Regions from separate parts of the Effusibacillus lacus genome, predicted to be linked through region 1. Evidence: riboswitches for the same ligand, from Rfam matches in the RefSeq annotation. Region 1 holds a riboswitch; each other region holds the start of a gene.
What was found. A riboswitch is a leader RNA that binds a small molecule or an ion and turns the genes downstream of it on or off. The one in region 1 is predicted to bind cyclic di-GMP.
Positions count from the first base shown of each region.

Region 1 (4,610 bases):
TGTCCCGGTTTTCGTTGGATGGCTCAAACATGACTTCCAGACTGCTGGTCATCCGGGTCTTCAGACTGTCCATAACTTCCTGGGCCTTCACCGAAATGGTTGCCTTCACTGTGCCCCAACTGAATTTCCTGTTTGCGGTTTCCTCCAAATCGACTTTTCCATTGTCGCCAACGGTGTAATCCCAGCTAACTACACGGGTTTCGTTTTTCCCCACAAAGAGTTTGTGGATGATTTTCAGTATAAAATTGGAATCCTTCTTCTGAACCTGCAAAGAATTGTCAACCAAAACATTTGCTTCGCCTTGAATTGGCGCTTGACCGGGTTGAACCTTTTCCCCACCTAACTCAGCCGTTTGAACTTGGACCATTTCAGCGGACCCAGCCGTCGTAACATCTTGAGTCTGTATCGCATTCACGGCTGTGCCTTGAGTTTGCGAGGACGGAACTACTATGGACGTGCTCAGGTTTTGTGTTTGATCCACACTGACTGTGGAACCCTGAACTTGTACAGCACTGCCGCCTTCGGACAGGTGAACCATTTGTGCCTGCCCAACGGTTACATTGGTTGTCTGCGTTTGGGAGGTCGGTGTTGGTGTCTCTGTTGTCGGCACGGGAGCCATGATGATTTGCGCTTGACCTGCCGCAACACTTGTTGCCTGAGCTTGTGCGCCTGTACCATCGCCAGCAGTACTAAACGCCTGCCCTTGAATGGCAACTACATCCGTTCCCTGCGTCTGGGATGCGGTGGTTGCTGCTGTTTGAACCGGGGGAGTCGTTCCAGAACCGCTGGTGCTTACACCTTGAAATTGAACGGCTCCAATTTGTGTATCCTGGTTCTGGCCGGCCGGGTTGGAACCCGATGTGGCGACAGACTGTTCTTGAACTGTCTCAATTTGTGTTTCCTGTGTTTGGGTGGTTGTACCCGTTTCGGGCGTGCCGGTTGATTGGCTTTGCGGCAAACTTGTCTCAGTTGTCTGGGTTTGGGTGGCTTCTTCCGCATGAGCAAGTGGAGAACCCATACTGAAAGCCATAACCAATGCGGTTACTGCACTTTTTCTAATCATTTTGCTATCCTGCTCCCTCATGTAATCTCGGTCTTCTTACGAGTTTTTTAGATGTATATGTAGTTGGCTGATAGAAATTAACTCCATCCTTTTCCGGGATGGAGTCAATTTCTTCTATGCTGTGACCAGCTTTATAGCTCTTAATCGATCAAGTCACCTGTTGTAGAAGCACTTTGAGATTGTACAACAGTTACATCCGAATTTTGTTTTTGGTTGATATCATGACCTTTCGCAACAGAACCTTGTTGGGTAACATTGGCAGATTTTTGTTTTTGATCGATTAATCCGCCTTCAGCAGATTGATCTTGCTCAGTCCAGTTGTCCGATTTTTGCTCCTGTGAGTTGTTGCGTCCCTTTGCCTTGGAGAACTGGTCTGTGCTGTTGGAAGATTTTTGTTGCTGACCGATAAATCCGCCTGCAGCAGATTGACCTTGCAGAGTCCAGTTGTCCGATTTTTGCTCCTGCGAATTGTTGCGTCCCTTTGTCTTGGAGAACTGGTCTGTGCTGTTGGAAGATTTTTGTTGCTGACCGATAAATCCGCCTGCAGCAGATTGACCTTGCAGAGTCCAGTTGTCCGATTTTTGCGATTGGGAACCCGATACCGGGCGACGGTATGTACCGTTGGCTATTTGGTATTGTTCGGTCGATTCTCCGGATCGTTGTTCTTGGCCCACAAAGAATCCTTCAGCCTCTTGGTACTGATCGTTGTACTGGTCAGCTTTCTGGGATTGCTCCAGACCGTCAGCTTGGTTCGCTATTTGTTGTTGCCCGAAAAATGCAGGTGCTTTTTGGGTTTGGCCCACCATGGCACCAACACCGTACTGGCTGCTGTAACTTTCCCTGTCAACTTTCTGCTTCTGGTCCACGGATGCGAATGCGGAACCTGCGCTGGCCATTACCATAGAAGTGATCACTGCTGCACTGATTGCAAACTTTTTCCTCATTTTCCTTACCTCCTAGTTTTTCTCGTTCGATTTGTCGAACAATAGTTTCAGTATGTACCTAATCAAAATAGGTTTAAACCTTCTTCGCGAGCCCGCTTGTTCGTTTTATCGAACCCGCATTCAAAGTATAATCGGCTTTTATAGAAAACAAAAATCGTAAATTCTTTCATTTTTCGTTGTATAGAACGGTTTTTGTTCATTATAGTGCACAAATCTTGTCCAATCTTTTATTTTGTTAGTTATATAGAACGTTTGTTGTTTCTTATAATGAACATAACCTGAGACACCAACAAGCGTCGAACAAAATCGAAATAATTCGAATATTTTTAATTGATAATTACTATAATTTAAATTAGAATTTTACTGGGGTAAAGCTTCCGGATAAAGGCAAACCTGACTGAAAGGCAGGGGCGCAAAGCCACAGGTCTAAGGTTTCCATACTATGATGGCTGGGCTGCCAATTGGAAAGCAATTTGAGCTGACCATTGGAGGGGTAAGGGGAAATGGTATCCATCGAGGAAGCTGTCAGTCTACCGTTGGATCCGGAATGGGTAGACCTGATGAAAACTGCGCGAGAGATGGGCATTACACCGGAGGAAGTAAGAAGTTTTCTTGTACAGGCCTCATTGGAATTATCGGGATTCAAAAGCTGACCGGATGATTAGGGACAGAAACAAGGCGACAGTCTTCACTGTCGCCTTTTGCTGGGTAAGCCTACAAAAATGTCAACTATATGATATAATGAACGAAACAATTATGAAACCTGATTGAGGAGGCAAGTCAGTGATCGGGAAACGAATCCAACAATTGCGTTTAGAAAAGAATCTCTCATTAACTGAACTTGCTGACCGGGCAGGTGTGTCAAAGTCATATCTCAGTTCCATTGAGCGGGATATTCAAGCCAATCCATCCATTCAATTTCTTGAGAAGATCTCCGCCGTCCTGAATGTGGATATCCAGACCCTGATTCTTTCCAATTCTGCTAAAGATTCCGATGCATTGGATCGCGAATGGCTCACCCTTGTCCGGGAGGCAATGGATTCTGGAATCAGCAAAGAGCAATTTCGTGAATTTCTTGAGTTTAACAAATGGCGGCTGCAGAATAAACACAATGAATCCCAATAGAGGGAGTACCCTGGAAGTGCTCCTCTTTTCTTTTCCAGCCCTTGCCCTTTATTCGTAAATATTGTTCAATCTTTGCGCTTAACCTGGTTTTTACAATGTGAATGAAACTCTAATAAACGCATAGAATCAATTGTGGGGAATTCTATGGCAGTGGAGGGGTAAGGGAATGATTGTAACGGGTGAGGCATTATGCAATTCCACCTTGGATGATGAATGGATCCAACTGCTGTTCATCGCCAGGGAAATGGGTATCCAACCTGAAGAAATAAGGGCTTTTCTGACACAAGCCTTACAACGGCCCACTGATTAGTCAAATGTGCAATTGCAGTTACTAGCGACATTGGGGATGTCGCTCTTTTTTTGTGATTGCCATGCCCGCGGGGGGAAGATCAAATACTTTCTCAAATACGGCAAACATGATATCATGACGTAAAGCTCCATATCCTATAGAAAAGGGGGCTGTCTATGAACCGCTTTCTTAACCTGAAATCTCTGTCCGGGGAACTGAAACGAACCGAAATTCGGAAAGGAATCGGTTACAAACTGACAACCAAAGAGTTTATCCTGCAGCGGGAGGACCAGACCTACCACATTCTGTTCGAAGATATTCTCGGTCTGATTCAACGGGAATCGATGGACGGACGCCCGGACGAAAAAGGAACGCACAAGATTATAACGAACAGGATACGTGTTTATAACCGAAGCGGAGTGTTTGAAAAAGGAGCTGCCACTCTGTACGCGTCCCTGTCCGACAATTTCTGCAAACTGTTTCTCGATTATCTGGAGCGGTCCCACCGTTCCGCCCCAGGTACGTAAAAAGAAAGCACCGATGGCAAGTGTTCACACCGGTGCTTTTTCTGACTCTATATCATTGGAGGGTGAAGACCGTGCAAGCTCCCAAGAAGTCCGACAAGAAAGACAATCCGTGGCAAGCGTTGGGGTTGGTGTCAGCCATTGGAGCCGACTTGGCCGGTTGCGTGCTCGGCGGCGTCTACCTGGGAATGTGGCTGGACGGACAGATTGGCACCGCCCCCGTTTTTCTGATTGTGGGTCTGGTTACGGGTCTTGCCGCCGGAATCTATGGTATTATGCTGTTGATCAAGAGGTTCATGTAGAATCAGGAACGATTCTGGGATTTCAGGATTTCGTCCACTTTGGCCAGTTCCTGCACAAACCCCTGCAGCACTTTCACATACTCCTCCTCCAGTGTCCTGTCCCCGCTGGTTCTGGCCTGCATATATTTGTCCATAATCAGGTAGATATGCCCCATTAATGCTTCCCGAGTGATCCTCAAGTCAAAATCAGCCGATAGTTTGCGTTCCACATACGGCCCTTCGTCCATAACCAATCCGTTTACATACAGGGTTCTCCACAGCTCGCTGCGGCCCGTGCCGAATTTCTCCGCCCGGAGACCCGAAGTCCGGATCAACCAGTCAATGGCTTGCACCAACCGGCCGTCCCCTTTTTTCACCCTCAGA
Region 1 is NZ_BDUF01000020.1:11,670-16,279, reverse strand. Features, by position in the region: gene EFBL_RS05145 (hypothetical protein) at 1-1,063, opposite strand, end outside; gene EFBL_RS05140 (hypothetical protein) at 1,204-2,007, opposite strand; cyclic di-GMP riboswitch class I at 2,384-2,469, shown strand; gene EFBL_RS05135 (anti-repressor SinI family protein) at 2,511-2,660, shown strand; gene EFBL_RS05130 (helix-turn-helix domain-containing protein) at 2,791-3,132, shown strand; gene EFBL_RS05125 (anti-repressor SinI family protein) at 3,299-3,442, shown strand; gene EFBL_RS05120 (hypothetical protein) at 3,598-3,948, shown strand; gene EFBL_RS05115 (AtpZ/AtpI family protein) at 4,011-4,247, shown strand; gene EFBL_RS05110 (hypothetical protein) at 4,250-4,610, opposite strand, start outside.

Region 2 (4,610 bases), on a different contig from region 1:
CCCAGTAGTTGACCAAGCGGTTCAGCGTCATGGTGACTCCGTTAACTTGAGGCGCAAACGTGTCTGTAAACAGTGCAATCCGCAAACCAATCCCCCCTTGATATCTGACATATTTACCGGATCATCCGCAGGCGGGAGTGCCGTCCACGGTGTTCCAGCGCTTTCTCCATCACAGCTTCCGCAATTTCCTCGGCAGCTTTCGGACGACGGATGGTCTCCATGCGTCTGATCATTGTTTCCCGAACCGTCTTGTTCTCCGCAAGATAAAGAGCCAGATCAGCCGCTTCGTCCGGTGTATCCGCGGAATAAGCCACTCCCAACCGGGTCATCAGCTCCCCGTTTCGCTGTTCCTGTCCGGGTATCGAAGTATACAGCACCATCGGCAGTTTCATGGTCAGGGCTTCCGATACGGTCAAGCCGCCCGGTTTGGTAACAAGCACATGATGTTGGGCCATCAGCCTGGCAATCTGTCTAGTGTACCCGTATATAGTAATGTTGCCGTTCTGTCCGTACCGGCTCTCCAATTCTTCCTGCAGGGTCTGATTGTGGCCGCAAACCACAGTGATCTTGCAAGCGCCGCAGGAATCGGCAATCGACTCGACCATTGGGGTTACGCCGATTCCCAAGCCTCCGCCCATAATCAGAATTCTGTTTTCAGAATCCGGTCTGATACCCTCTGCGGTTTCCGAACCGGATAACGCTTCCAGAAACGAACGGGATACGGGAATCCCTGTCACCCGGACTTCTGCGGGATAACGGAGACGCTTATGCAGAACGTTTGCGATTGGTTGCGCAGGAACGCAGTAGAGATCCACCCCTTGGTGTGTCCAGTATCCGTGCATATCAAAATCGGTAATGACTGTACACAAGGGAACCTGCAGCCCCTTGCGTTTCATTTCCGCGATCAGGCACGCCGGGAGCGGGTGCGTGCAGACAACCGCATCAGGAGCCAGGCGTCTCAACCAGGAACCTACGTCTTTTTTCAACACACGGTGAACAATCAGGCGGCTGAACCCGTTCATTTCCTTCTCCCGCTGCCACTCGTACCATTTCCCCCACCAGCCCGGCCGCCGGGCCAGTGTTTCCAGATACAAGGCGCGAGTCACTTTTGCCGTGAGCGGGCGAAACGTATCCAGCAGGTTCAGTCTCGTCACCCGCGCATCCGGGAAGGATGTCAGCAACGATTCTTCAATCGCGGAGGCAGCCCGGTCATGACCCGCTCCAATCGATTCGGACAACAATACGAAATGCGGCATGGGTCCCTCCTTAAGCTATCACCAATGCGGTAACGGTACCAAGCATTGCACCGATGGCAATGTCAGTCGGATAATGCAAACCGAGATATACCCGGGATAAAGCCACGAGTACGGCCACACCGTAGAACACAGCCGTAAAAGCGGGAAATGCAATTGTCAACACGGTCGCCATGGAAAAAGCGGCCGTCGAGTGTCCGGAAGGAAATGACGCGTCACAGAGCAACTTGCGCCCGGTGCATACATCTTCAAGGGCCTGATAAGGCCTTCGCCGCGGATATACTTTCTTGCACACGCTGACAACCAGATGACTGATCAACAAACTCAAAGCCATATGAACGCCCGTCTTCATCAGGAACGAATTGCCGAAGAGCAGCAAAGCCAGTGCCAGCAGAATGCTCCAGACCGCCCCTCCGAAGTGGGTGATGCATGGCATTATTTTGTCCAGCAGCGAGGATCTCAAACTATGGTTCACCCAGAAAAATGTCGTGATGTCTCCGCCCCGTACCCAATCGGTCATTTTCTGCATCAGGTGGTTCCTCCCTTCCTCTCAGTCTTAACGTACCATCGAATTATTAAGAAAATATAAAGGTTAGCTTAAGAATTCAAATACTAGCGCTTATCTTACAAGTGCAAAAAGCGCTTCTTGGAATGTTTCAAGAAGCGCAGGGAATTGTCGGAACAACAGGATCAGGACACTTTCTTTTCCGGTTCGGGGTCATCAAGCAGCAGATTGCGGGTCGAATCCTTAAACTCCTTAATGGTTCTGCCGAAGACACGCCCCAATTCCGGCAGCTTTTGTAAACTATGTGTAAAAACGGCAAACAGACCAAGAGATCCCTCAGGAGAGGGATCTCTTGGTTGTGGGGGGTAGGGGGATTCCAAAAGGGTCAATGAGGAAACCTTTTGTGGGATTGAGCAATTCACCGGAACAATCAGCAGCCTGGCGATCATAGCTTTCGCTGTAGACCCATGGCTTTGCGTCCCTGTCTTTCGATCAGGTTTGCCCTTTGTGATTGACTCATTCCTTGTCTTAAATTTTACATATGTCGACAAAATAGTACATAGGACTGTAGGACTATTTTTCGGGAAATTACTTTATAATTCGACAATTACCGCCAAATAAGGGATTATTTTCCTGTTATTTTTATATCCCCGCAGGTCGATCAGGAGAAACGGACTCTCAGTTCCTGTTTCTGCCCACAATGCCCGTATCAGCTCCGGATCAAATTCCTGACTGCTTTCCACCAGTTCGATTCTGGCGTCATTTTCTTCCAGGCGTCTTATGATTTCCCGGGTCGTATCCCGGGATCCGGTATCCACCAGCACAATCCGCATCTCTTTTTTGGACAGAAACGCCCTGTAGCAGATAGTGCGAAGGAGTCCCTCCACGTAATTCTCCCCGTCCTGCACCAACAGTACCAAAGTCAGGCGGTTCTCTGGCGAGGAACGTCTATAGAAAAAACGGACCAGTTTGGTTACCCCTACAATCAAGCCGTATACGGCAAAAGCCCATATCAAAAGGGCCAGCACACCTGCCACCTCCCCTTGTGGTGTCAATATATGCCGGCCCCTATGTAGGCGTTCGTCAGAGTCGGACCCACCCGCGTCGGGCAGCTGTAATAACAGCTTGGGTTCGGTCATCAACCCCGAGTTTTCCCAGTATGGAAGAAACGTGATTTTTCACCGTTTTCTCCGAGATAAACAGGGTTTCCCCAATGTTCCGATTGCTTTTTCCTTCCGCCATTAAACGCAGAATTTCCATTTCCCTTTGCGTCAGCAAATCCTGCCAGGTGTCCTGTTCCACGGCAGTTGCGATTTCATCCTGGAACACCCTGCCGCCACCCATCTTGTAGCTTAGCCGTTTAAATTCATTGATCAGCTTCGTTGTAACCTGAGGATGGATAAATGCCGTTCCGCCGGCCACCTGTCGGACCGCGTCAACCAGGACTTCCGATTCGACATCTTTCAGGAGATACCCGTTGGCTCCTGCACGAATTGCTTCGAAGATGTAGGCTTCGTCGTCATGAATGGATAAGATAAGAACTTTAATTGCCGGGTACATCTCTTTGATCTGCCTTGTTGCTTCGACTCCGTTTCTTTCCGGCATGTTAATGTCCATCAGGATTACGCTCGGAGTCATTGTACCGGCCAAAGCCACGGCTTGTTCGCCGTCAGTAGCTTCGCCTATAATTTGAAAATCTTCTTCCAGCTCAAAAATTCGTCTCAATCCTTGGCGAAATAACGTGTGATCGTCCGCCAAAACGATCTTAATCGGATTCTGAGGGCTCATTTGCTTTGCCTCCTTGATGAGATATCGGCAGAGTAATGATCACTTTGGTTCCCTCTCCGATCTTTGAACGGAATTGCACCCGACCCCCAAGCAGTTGAATCCGCTCTTTAATCCCCAACAACCCGTAATGCCCTTTCTCAACCAGCTTGCCCCTTGCTTTCTTTGTGTCAAACCCTTTTCCGTTATCCGCAATATGGACAACAATTTCAGTTTCTCTCATCTCAAGCCTCACTGTGGCAAGCGTAGCTTCCGCATGCTTGCGTATATTGGAAAGCGCTTCTTGCACCGAACGGAATACCGCCACTTCCAAAGGGCCCTGCAGCCTTTTTTCCTTCCCGAGCAGGATGAAATCGGTCTGGATCCCATGTTTTTCCTGAAACTTTGCAAGATAGCGTCTTAATGTGGGGGCAAGTCCCAAATCATCCAGTTCCATGGGTCGCAGGTCAAAGATGATTTGTCTGACTTCCGACAGACTGTCACGAACCATCTGCTTCAGTTCGCGCAGCTCCACACGAACTCTGTCCACATCCCGGTCCAGAACTTTCTCCACAATTTCGGATCGCAAGACCACGTTTGCCATCATCTGAGCCGGACCGTCATGAATCTCCCGCGCCAACCGGCGGCGTTCTTCCTCTTGTGCCTGAATCACCCGGATACCGAGATATTGCTTTTCCTCAACCGATTCGAGAATCGCGTCAATGTCCTGATGCTCTCCCGACAGGTAATTAAGAGCCACGCTAAGTTGTGTAACCAGGCTTTCCGCTTTCGTTACCAATTCCCCTAATTTTACCAGCCGTTGGGACAAATCGTCACGTCTGAGGCGCAGCTGCTTTTCCCTTTCCCGGACGACCAGCAGCGCAGTCTGCAGTTGTTGTGCCTCTTCGTAAGCCTCTTTCATCTGAACTTCCGTATACATGCCAAAGCTTCTGCTGACCAGCGCCAACCGGTGACGGGATTTCAGCAATTCGGTTTGCAGCCGGTCGACTTCTTTCGCCGTCTCATATACCTGTGCCTGCACACCGGCAACGTCCCGTTCCAGGGTCTGGTACTCCTTGCGGGAAGCT
Region 2 is NZ_BDUF01000010.1:9,908-14,517, reverse strand. Features, by position in the region: gene EFBL_RS02530 (glycosyltransferase family 4 protein) at 1-85, opposite strand, end outside; gene EFBL_RS02525 (MGDG synthase family glycosyltransferase) at 114-1,256, opposite strand; gene EFBL_RS02520 (phosphatase PAP2 family protein) at 1,267-1,782, opposite strand; cyclic di-GMP riboswitch class I at 2,188-2,271, opposite strand; gene EFBL_RS02510 (glycosyltransferase) at 2,352-2,786, opposite strand; gene EFBL_RS02505 (response regulator transcription factor) at 2,842-3,546, opposite strand; gene EFBL_RS02500 (sensor histidine kinase) at 3,524-4,610, opposite strand, start outside.
Region 2: another riboswitch for cyclic di-GMP. It lies ahead of EFBL_RS02520 (phosphatase PAP2 family protein); the one in region 1 lies ahead of EFBL_RS05135 (anti-repressor SinI family protein).

Region 3 (4,610 bases), on a different contig from region 1:
ATGACATGGGTAATCTCCGGAATGTCCAATCCCCTGGCCGCAATGTCCGTAGCCAAAAGTAACGGGATTTTACCCGTCCGGAAATTCTTGATTACGGTCTCCCGCTGCGTTTTTCCCAACTCCCCGTGCAGAACTTCCAGCGAAACCCCCTTATATTCCAGTTTTGCGGCCATCTCATTCAGGCTGCCGGAATTGTTGACAAATGCAATGGCTTTCGGGGAGTGCAATTTCACGATCCGGCGCAGGAGATCGATCTTATCTCTCCGCTCACATACAAAGTAGAAATGCTCCACTTGAGACTCAGGCAGATCCTCTTTGGCAATCCGAATCACGACCGGATCTTTCATCATGTCCCGGCCTTCTTTCTCAACCCTTTCCGGAATGGTGGCCGAGAAGAAGAGGATCTGTCGGGATTTAAGTGTTGTTTTCACCACTGCTTTAATGGTGTTCATGAGTTCCAGCTTGATCATCTGGTCAACTTCATCCACTACAATTGTTTTTACTTCGTGCATTTTGAGTTTTTTGGCCTTTGTCAATTCCAGAATCCGGCCTGGAGTTCCTGCGATTATCTGGGGCTTGTTTTTTAATTTTTCGATCTGTCGCTTCAGATCGGCACCGCCAATAAAAGCGGCCCCAGTGATACCGCTTCCTGCTGAGTACTTCTGGATCTCGTGATGAATCTGCATGACAAGTTCACGGGTAGGAGCCAGAATGACAGCCTGTACATCCTTCTGTTCCGGATTGGTTCGTTCAAGCAGCGGCAACAAGTATGCAAGTGTCTTCCCTGTTCCTGTTGGTGATTCCGCTATTATGTCTTTGCCCTGCAAGATCAAGGGTATCGCATGCTGCTGAATCGCAGTGAGGTCTGCAAAGCTGTTCTTTCGCCAAGCCTCCTGCAAAAAAGGTTTCATCGTTGTCAATGATTGAAATGGTTCCGTCATGTCGGGTCTCCCTGCCAAGATTTCTTCTCAAGACAGTATACCTTAAAAAATGCGCCAGTATCAGGAACAGACCAAATGGAGCACGGCAGATGCTCATGTTTATTTAACCAGCGGCAAAACCACTTCCACAGTAGTCCCGACGTTGAGTTTGCTTTGAATTCTGATTGTGCCGTTATGCTGCTCAACAATCCGGTAACTGACCATCAAACCCAGACCTGTCCCCTTTTCCTTCGTGCTGTAAAAGGGCTCGCCCAACTTGTCAAGCCTGTCCTCCGGGATTCCAAGTCCGGAGTCGGAGAACCGGATGACCGCAAGATTCGGTTCCGAAACATGCGTGCTGATAGTCAGATTTCCACCATTGGGCATCGCTTCGAACGCGTTCTTTATAATGTTAATAAATACCTGTTTCAACTGTGCTTCCTCACAAAGAATCCAAGGGTTGTCGATCGAGAAATCCCGTTCGATCTGCACATTTCTCATGATTTTTTCAGCCGTAAACAATAGAACCGTATCTTCCAGAAAGGAATGGAGGTTCGTCCTCTTAAAAGAGGTGGAATAGGGTTTGGCCAAAGATAAAAAGTCCCTAATGATCTGGTTCATTCGATCGATTTCTGAAACTATCAAGTCAAAATACTGTTCTTTCATCCGACCGGATTGCATCAATTGTATAATCCCCCTGATCGTTGTCAGGGGATTGCGCACTTCATGGGCGATTCCGGCAGCCAATTGACCCGCGACGGCCAGCTTTTCTGATTTGAGCAGAAGATCTTCAGCTTGTTTCCGCTCGGTTATGTCCACGCAGGACCCGATTACCTCCACCACTTTCCCGTTTCGCTTAATTGGGCGCAAAGAAGCCAGATAGATGATCCCGTTCAGTTCCCCTTCGTAGATCACGTTCTCTTCTCCGTTCCATGCACGGCGGTAATAACTTTCGGTCTTTAAAGCCATGTCTATTGGAACAAAATTTGACAACTCCTTTCCAATCACTTTTTCCGGGACAAACCCGAGCCTGTACATCAATTCCCCGTCATACAGCGTATGAATGAATTTTTCATCCGCCTCCTTGAATTTGAAGGTCATTCCCTGTTGATGGCGGAGTGTATCCTCCAGTTCCTGTTGCGCAAGATACAGGGCTTCTTGAGCCTCTCTGCGCTTTGTGAGTTCTTTGGTAAATGCGGAAGAAAAGTAAATGATCGTAATGGATGCGATTGCCAAAAAAGAAATTTCATCCAGCCATTCCTGAATCTCCTGATGCCTCATTAAACGGGGGAGAATAATGGTGTACATGATTACGGGAATAAGCAGGGTCTTTAGAGGTCCGAAAAATTCACCGGTTGTAACACTTCCCGTAACCGTTTTTTTCACACCGGCCATCAGTATGTGATTAGCAAGTTCAAAAACAGACGCAATCGCAAACGCCTGGATGTAAGGATTGAGGTAAGCCGTATACCCCATCACTTTGTAAGCAAGCAGGAATGAAAGATAATACATGCCAATGCTGACCGTATAGCGAAACCATTTAATTTTTTTGAAAGACTTTGCATTCTTCCAAAAAGCAAACAATAGGCCGATAATACATGACAACATGCATGCAGAAAGACCAAATTGAAACAGTATCAACAAGCAACCAATGGAACCAGCCTCATACTCAATTCCGCTGGGCAATTTGACAGGAAACAGATCCCAAACAATGACCAGCCCTATGAGCAGCAGATAAAAAAACCAGTTGCTAATCTCGAAATCAATGATCGTCTCCCAGACAGCATATATGGCTACAAGACTTAGAACGTATGTATACAAATTTCTTTCCTTCATGCTGTCTCCCCTCTCAAAATAGGATCCGATCAGATGGTGCCGATAAGTTAAATAATAACACTTATAGAAAAAATTAAAAAGAGAGAATCGGGTTTATCCGATTCTCTCTTGACCGGCAACCTACTAGAACCATGGTTGCCCATAGGTAATCAAGATCGCGAGTGCGTTGAGAGCTGTAAACATGCCTGCTTTGAAAGCTGTTCTCATGATGTCCCCTCCTTTCGGCAACTGGCTGGCTTCGTAGTTTCCTACCGTAGCCCCTGTAGTTTTGCGTCCTCCGGTTTCCCGAAGTTTGCCGTTGTCGGCCACAAAGAGTGGCATTCCATATATTCGTCAGGTGAGAAACCCTTTCCTTTTTACCCGGCCAATCGCATTCCGGAAGACGAATTCCGTGCACTTCATAACAAAAAGACGCCCAAATGGCGTCTTTTGGCGTCTTTTGTATATACAAGATTACTTCTGGGTCATCCATTTCGGTTTTCCGAACCCTTTAAACTGGCTGTCGATGGTTTGCTCGAACTCTTTGGATTCAATGGCTGCCTTGAGGTCTTTGGTAAATTGGGCCTCCAGGTCTTTGGTTTTGACAACCAGCTGGTTCCGGTAATCATCAGGCATATTTTCCAACTTTAATGCTGACAAGAGATCCATCTTGGCTGCCAGAGCAAAGTTCCCCGGTACGGCAGAAAGATCGGCACTGTCGACTGCACGGGGCAGTTGGGCGGCCTCCAGCGGTTTGATGTTCAGTTTCTTCGGATTCTCTGCGATGTCTTTCTCAGAAGCTTTGGAAACATCGACATCCTTCTTGATCTTGATCAAGCCGGCATCCTGCAGCAGCAGCAACGTTCTGGCCAGGTTTGTGGGATCGTTGGCGATCGCAATCGTGCTTCCCTCTTTGATCTCATCCAGAGATTTGAACTTCTTCGAATAAAGTCCCATCGGAGCCGTCGGAACACTGATTACGGCAGAAAGATCCAGTCCCTTGTCTGCGGAGAACTTCTTCAGGTAGACAATATGCTGAAACAGATTGGCATCCAGGGAACCATTGGCCAGAGCCAGGTTCGGTTGAATGTAATCGCCAAACTCCACGACCTCGATCTTATATCCTTTCTTCTCCATGATAGGCTTGATAGCCTTTGATACCATGTCACTGTAAGGACCGGCCGTAGCACCAATCTTCAACTCTTTCTTTTCAGCCGGCTTGGCATCCGGTTTGGCGGCTGGTTCGGTTTTCCCGCCACCGCAGCCTGTCACTAAAGAGGCTGATAGTCCCAGTACAGCAAGTAAACTCCAGATCTTTTTCATGTTTCCTCTCTCCCATTCTTTTGATGTATTGTATGATTACCGCTTGTCCACTTTGCTTCTTGTCCAGTCACCCAGGTATTGAATGATTTGCACAAGCGCGATCAGAACAAAAACGGTTAACAACATAATTTCGTTTTCGTAACGGTAGTACCCGAAACGGATGGCCAGGTCTCCAATTCCTCCGCCACCCACGATGCCTGCCATGGCCGAAAACCCGAGCAGGCTGATCGCGGTAATGGTAAGTCCCGCGATAATACCCGGGCGGGCTTCCGGCAGGAGAACTTCCCGGATGATCAGCCAGGGGGTTGCCCCCGTTGATATGGCTGCCTCGATGACCCCCTTGTTAATTTCCCGGAGGGAGGACTCCACAAGTCTTGCGTAAAAAGGAACCGCAGCTACGGATAAAGGAACGGAAGCAGCCGTCGGTCCGATGGTTGTACCAATTAAAAATTGGGTCAAGGGCAGCAAAGCCACCAGCAGGATAATAAACGGAACCGATCGGACAATGTTAGCGAGAGTCCCCAGAAGCAGATTGACCAAACGGTTTTCGAA
Region 3 is NZ_BDUF01000109.1:1,357-5,966, reverse strand. Features, by position in the region: gene EFBL_RS17910 (DEAD/DEAH box helicase) at 1-941, opposite strand, end outside; gene EFBL_RS17905 (ATP-binding protein) at 1,041-2,756, opposite strand; cyclic di-GMP riboswitch class I at 2,977-3,063, opposite strand; gene EFBL_RS17900 (MetQ/NlpA family ABC transporter substrate-binding protein) at 3,210-4,058, opposite strand; gene EFBL_RS17895 (methionine ABC transporter permease) at 4,095-4,610, opposite strand, start outside.
Region 3: another riboswitch for cyclic di-GMP. It lies ahead of EFBL_RS17905 (ATP-binding protein); the one in region 1 lies ahead of EFBL_RS05135 (anti-repressor SinI family protein).

Region 4 (4,610 bases), on a different contig from region 1:
TGTAGCCTATATAGGAGACTTCTACGGGCTGCGCTCGCCGGAGCCATTGCTTCGGGCGTTGGAAGTGGTTGAGAGGCAGGCGCCGGAAGTGGCAGAACGGATGCGTCTCCGGATTATCGGCAATGTGGACTGGCGTCACCAGCCGCTGTTTGATGAATACTTGCCCAAAGTTCGAGTTACCGTCGAACGGGTTGGCCAGGTTCCCTATTTGCAGAGTCTTGCCGAAATGCGGAAAAGCGATATTTTGCTCCTGATTGATGCGCCCAGTGACGTCAATCTGTTCCTGCCTTCCAAGCTGATTGATTATTTCGGCGCGCGAAAGCCGATTATGGGAATAACGTCTGAAAAGGGGACTACCGGCCGACTGATTCGCAAGTTCGGATTTCCTGTTGTCGATCCGCGGGAACCGGAGAAGGTTGCCGGGGAATTGATCCGCATGGCGCAAAATCTGGATCGCTACCAAAAGCTTGCGGATGAGAATGATACGGACATGTTTACCGCCGAATCGGTGGCGGAAGAATTAGTCCGTTTGTTCCAGCAATTGTAAGGGAGGAGGAAGGTAATGTTTGCCGGATGGAAAGAAGAAGACTTTGCTGTATTTGAAGTGGAAGGGCTGGAGCCCCGAATGGAGGCCCTCAAGACCAGAGTGCGTCCCAAGTTTGAAGCGATCGGCACAGAATTGGCTCCGGATTTGTCCGCCCATTACGGAGAAGAGTTCTTTGCGCATGTGGCCAAACATGCCCGGCGGAAAACCAACCCCCCCAGCGATTCCTGGGTAAGCTTTGCCACAAATCCTCGCGGCTATAAGATGCTGCCCCATTTTCAAGTCGGATTGTGGTCTACCCATGCTTTCGTGCAGTTTGCCATCATCTACGAATGCTTGCACAAGAAAGAATTCGGGGAACAACTGGCGCGGCAATGGCCGGAGGTCAGGGATAAAATTCCGGGGTCCATGCTTTGGTACGATGACCACGTGAAACCAAAGCCCGTCCCTCATTCGGAGATGAATGAGAAAATTGACATCTTCACCCGAAAACTCATACATAACAAGAATGGGGAACTGCTGGTCGGGATCGAAATCCCGCGAGCAGAAGCAATATCCATGTCGGGCGGGGAGTTTCTGGACAGGGCACGGCAAACCATGCTCCAACTGGAACCGCTGTATAAACTGTCACCCCAGTAGCTTGTAAGGCAAACAATTGCCGGTCATGCTATGCGGGGCCCTGGAAAACAATTTAGAAAACGGAGTGAGAAGAATGAATTTCACAAGGGAAGAGGCATGGAATCTCTTGAACGAATACACCAAGAGCCAAAGTTTGATCAAGCATGCGCTGGCGGTGGAAACTTCCATCCGTGCCTATGCGGCAAAGTTTGGCGAAGACGTGGAGAAATGGGGAATCGTCGGGCTGCTGCACGATTTTGATTACGAGATGTATCCCACTCCTGAGGAGCATCCTTTTAAAGGTTGCGAAATTCTTCAAAAAATGGGCTATCCGGAAGACGTGATTCATGCAATCCTGTCCCACGCCGAGTATTCAGGCGTTCCAAGGGTATCACTGCTGGATAAAACGCTGTTTGCAGTAGACGAATTGTCCGGATTCGTTATGGCGGTTGCCCTGGTTCGACCAACCAAAAGCATCTTTGACGTGGACGTGAAAGCGGTCAGGAAGAAACTGAAAGACAAAGCGTTTGCCAAAGGGGTCTCCCGGGAAGACGTGTACAAAGGGGCTGAGGAGCTGGGAGTCGATTTGGACGAACATATTGAATTTGTCATTGCTGCACTCCAGGCAAGAGCCGACGAGCTGGGATTGCGCGGGATTGCATTGGAAGCTTAGGCAGAAACCAGCAGATTTGACGGGATTATCTTGTCGAAATGCGTCGAAAAAGCCCAAAAAGAGTGGGACTTTTGACGCATTTTTATATTTTTTATAGGAATCTCTCGGCAATCGTTGTACCTATTAGAGAAATACGCTGTAGAAAAAGGCAAAATCTCCGAAAGGAGATGACGCAAAGCTGCGGGTCTAAGGAGGGCACTGCTTTCTATGACAGCCGGGCCGCCACAGGTATACGCTTATGTGTCTGCCCTGACAAAATCATTGTTTGGGAGGAGTTTGCATGAGTTTGCGGGTTCGCAACCATTCGGAACCGGTTCCAACAAATGCAGGGGAGTCGCTGGATTTATTGCTTGGTAAGGTGCTGGACTGCGTAAGTCATGAAAGAGACTCTGCAGCAAAACTGCGGATTCTGTTGGGAACCGTGAAACAGCATGTATTGGAATTGGCCAAGGAAAGATCCTACCAGACGGGAATTACTCCGTTGTATCTCTATCCATACAGAAAAGAATTGAAAGAATTGGAACACAGGTACACAGTTCAAAAGAGCGGCTTGGGCAAATTAAAGGGAAACATGCTGTTGCTGCTGGCTATGGTCTTTTACCGGGCGGGCAGTCTGAGCAGAGCCATGAAAATGGCATCTCAAGCCCGTGGTCAATTCGATCAAGCGGGCAACGTTCACAACTCGGGACTGGCCGAACTGTTGGTGACGGTCTGCTTGATGGAACGAAACCAACTTGAGCAAGCGGCCCTGCACTGCGCTCTATCCCTTAAACAATTGTCAGTTTGCACCAACGCAACCGATGCGGCACAAGGATGGCAGATCTATTCAAGAGTCTTGTACAAACAGGGGAAGCTGGATGAATCAATTGCGGCCCTGCTGATGGCATATGAAATTTACCGGAAGGAGAAATCGGCAGACGGCCAGATTAAAGCTCTGCTGGCAATGACCCTGGTACTGATCAGTCAAAAAGATTGGCATGGAGCCATTTTCAGATTGAAGCAGGCATTGGCTGCTTGCCATGAATATAGGCTTCCGGTTCTGGAATTGGAAGTGTTGAACCTGCTGACACACTTGTTCCTCAAGACGGGCCAAACGGTGTTGATGGAGGGATGCCAACAACGAATCAGAGAAATTAGCGAGGGGATCCGGCATTAAGTGCCGGATTTTGTTTGGATGCCTGTTGTTTACTGCAGTTTACTGCAATTGAAAGAGGCAGGAATTATGCTATAGAATAAAGAAAGACAAAGAAGTACAAATTTATTGAAATTTTTTATTAATGCTGAGAGAGGGGATTCCAATGGTGAAACTGGAAGAGATCAGCAACATGACATTACCTCAAATGCTGGGTCAAACTTGTAAGCGCTTTCCTGAGAGAGGAGCCATTTACTTTTACGGTCAGCAAATCAACTATCAAACCCTCTATGGCTATGCAGGGCGATTTGCTGCAGGACTCCGTGAATTGGGAATTGAAAAAGGCGATCGGGTGGCCATCATGCTTCCCAACTGCCCGCAATATGTGATTGCGTACTATGGGATTCTGATGGCCGGAGCCATTGTTGTGCAGGTCAATCCCATGTCGGTTGAGCGGGAAATTGAACATTTCCTGAGTGATTCCGGCGCGAAGGCCTTGGTGGTATTTGGCCCGCTGCTCCCGAAAGCGGCAGGAGCACCCAGTTCCGCCAAGCTTGTGAAAAAGATTATAGTAGAACTGCCTCCTGCAGCAAAGACATACGAAGATGGTTCGGTTGGGTTTGAAGCTTTTGTGGCAGGGGCAACCGCACCGACTCCTCAAACGGATCTGTCACCTGATGATGTGGCGGTGCTGCAGTATACCGGCGGCACTACCGGTCGCTCCAAGGGTGCGATGCTCACCCACCGGAATCTGGTTGTCAATGCTTATCAGAGCCACTTGCTGATGAGGTCTCAGGAGACTGTGCAAGACCGGGTGTTGACTGTAATTCCCCTGTTTCACGTGTATGCCATGACATCGGCCATGAATGCTGGAATTGTGGGAGGCGCTTTGCTGATTCTGCTTCCGCGTTTCGATCTGGAAGAGGTGCTGCAAACGATTCAGGCGGCGAAGCCCACCCTCTTCCCGGGTGTACCGACCATGTACATCGCCATCAATTCCCACCCGAAAGCGGTGGAGTACGGAATCTCCTCCATTCGCCTTTGCGTCAGCGGTTCGGCGCCGATGCCGGTTGAAGCGATGAAAGAGTTTGAAGCCAAGACCGAAGGAACCATCATCGAAGGGTACGGGTTGTCGGAAGCATCTCCCGTCACCCACTTCAACCCGATTGAGAAGCGCAAACCCGGTTCCATCGGGAAACCAATTCCTTTCACGGAAGCCAAGATTGTGGACCTGGGTGACGGAACAACGGAACTGGCTCCCGGCGAAGTTGGCGAATTGATCGTTCGCGGTCCACAAGTAATGAAGGGCTACTGGAATATGCCGCAGGAAACGGAGGAAACCATTCGTGACGGCTGGCTTTACACGGGTGACATCGCCAAGATGGACGAAGAAGGATATTATTACATCATCGACCGCAAGAAGGATATGATCATCGCCAGCGGTTTCAATGTCTATCCGCGTGACGTGGAGGAAGTGATCTACCAGCACCCGGCGGTGCAGGAAGCGGTGGTTGTTGGCGTGCCGGACGCATACCGTGGCGAGAACGTGAAGGCGTTCGTTGTGGTGAAACAGGGAATGTCCCTGACAGAGGAAGAACTGATAGGATTCTGCCGTGAACGGTTGGCAGCCTACAAAGTGCCGC
Region 4 is NZ_BDUF01000086.1:187,955-192,564, forward strand. Features, by position in the region: gene EFBL_RS15805 (glycosyltransferase family protein) at 1-547, shown strand, start outside; gene EFBL_RS15810 (YktB family protein) at 563-1,183, shown strand; gene EFBL_RS15815 (HD domain-containing protein) at 1,257-1,835, shown strand; cyclic di-GMP riboswitch class I at 1,973-2,062, shown strand; gene EFBL_RS15820 (tetratricopeptide repeat protein) at 2,116-2,991, shown strand; gene EFBL_RS15825 (long-chain-fatty-acid--CoA ligase) at 3,134-4,610, shown strand, end outside.
Region 4: another riboswitch for cyclic di-GMP. It lies ahead of EFBL_RS15820 (tetratricopeptide repeat protein); the one in region 1 lies ahead of EFBL_RS05135 (anti-repressor SinI family protein).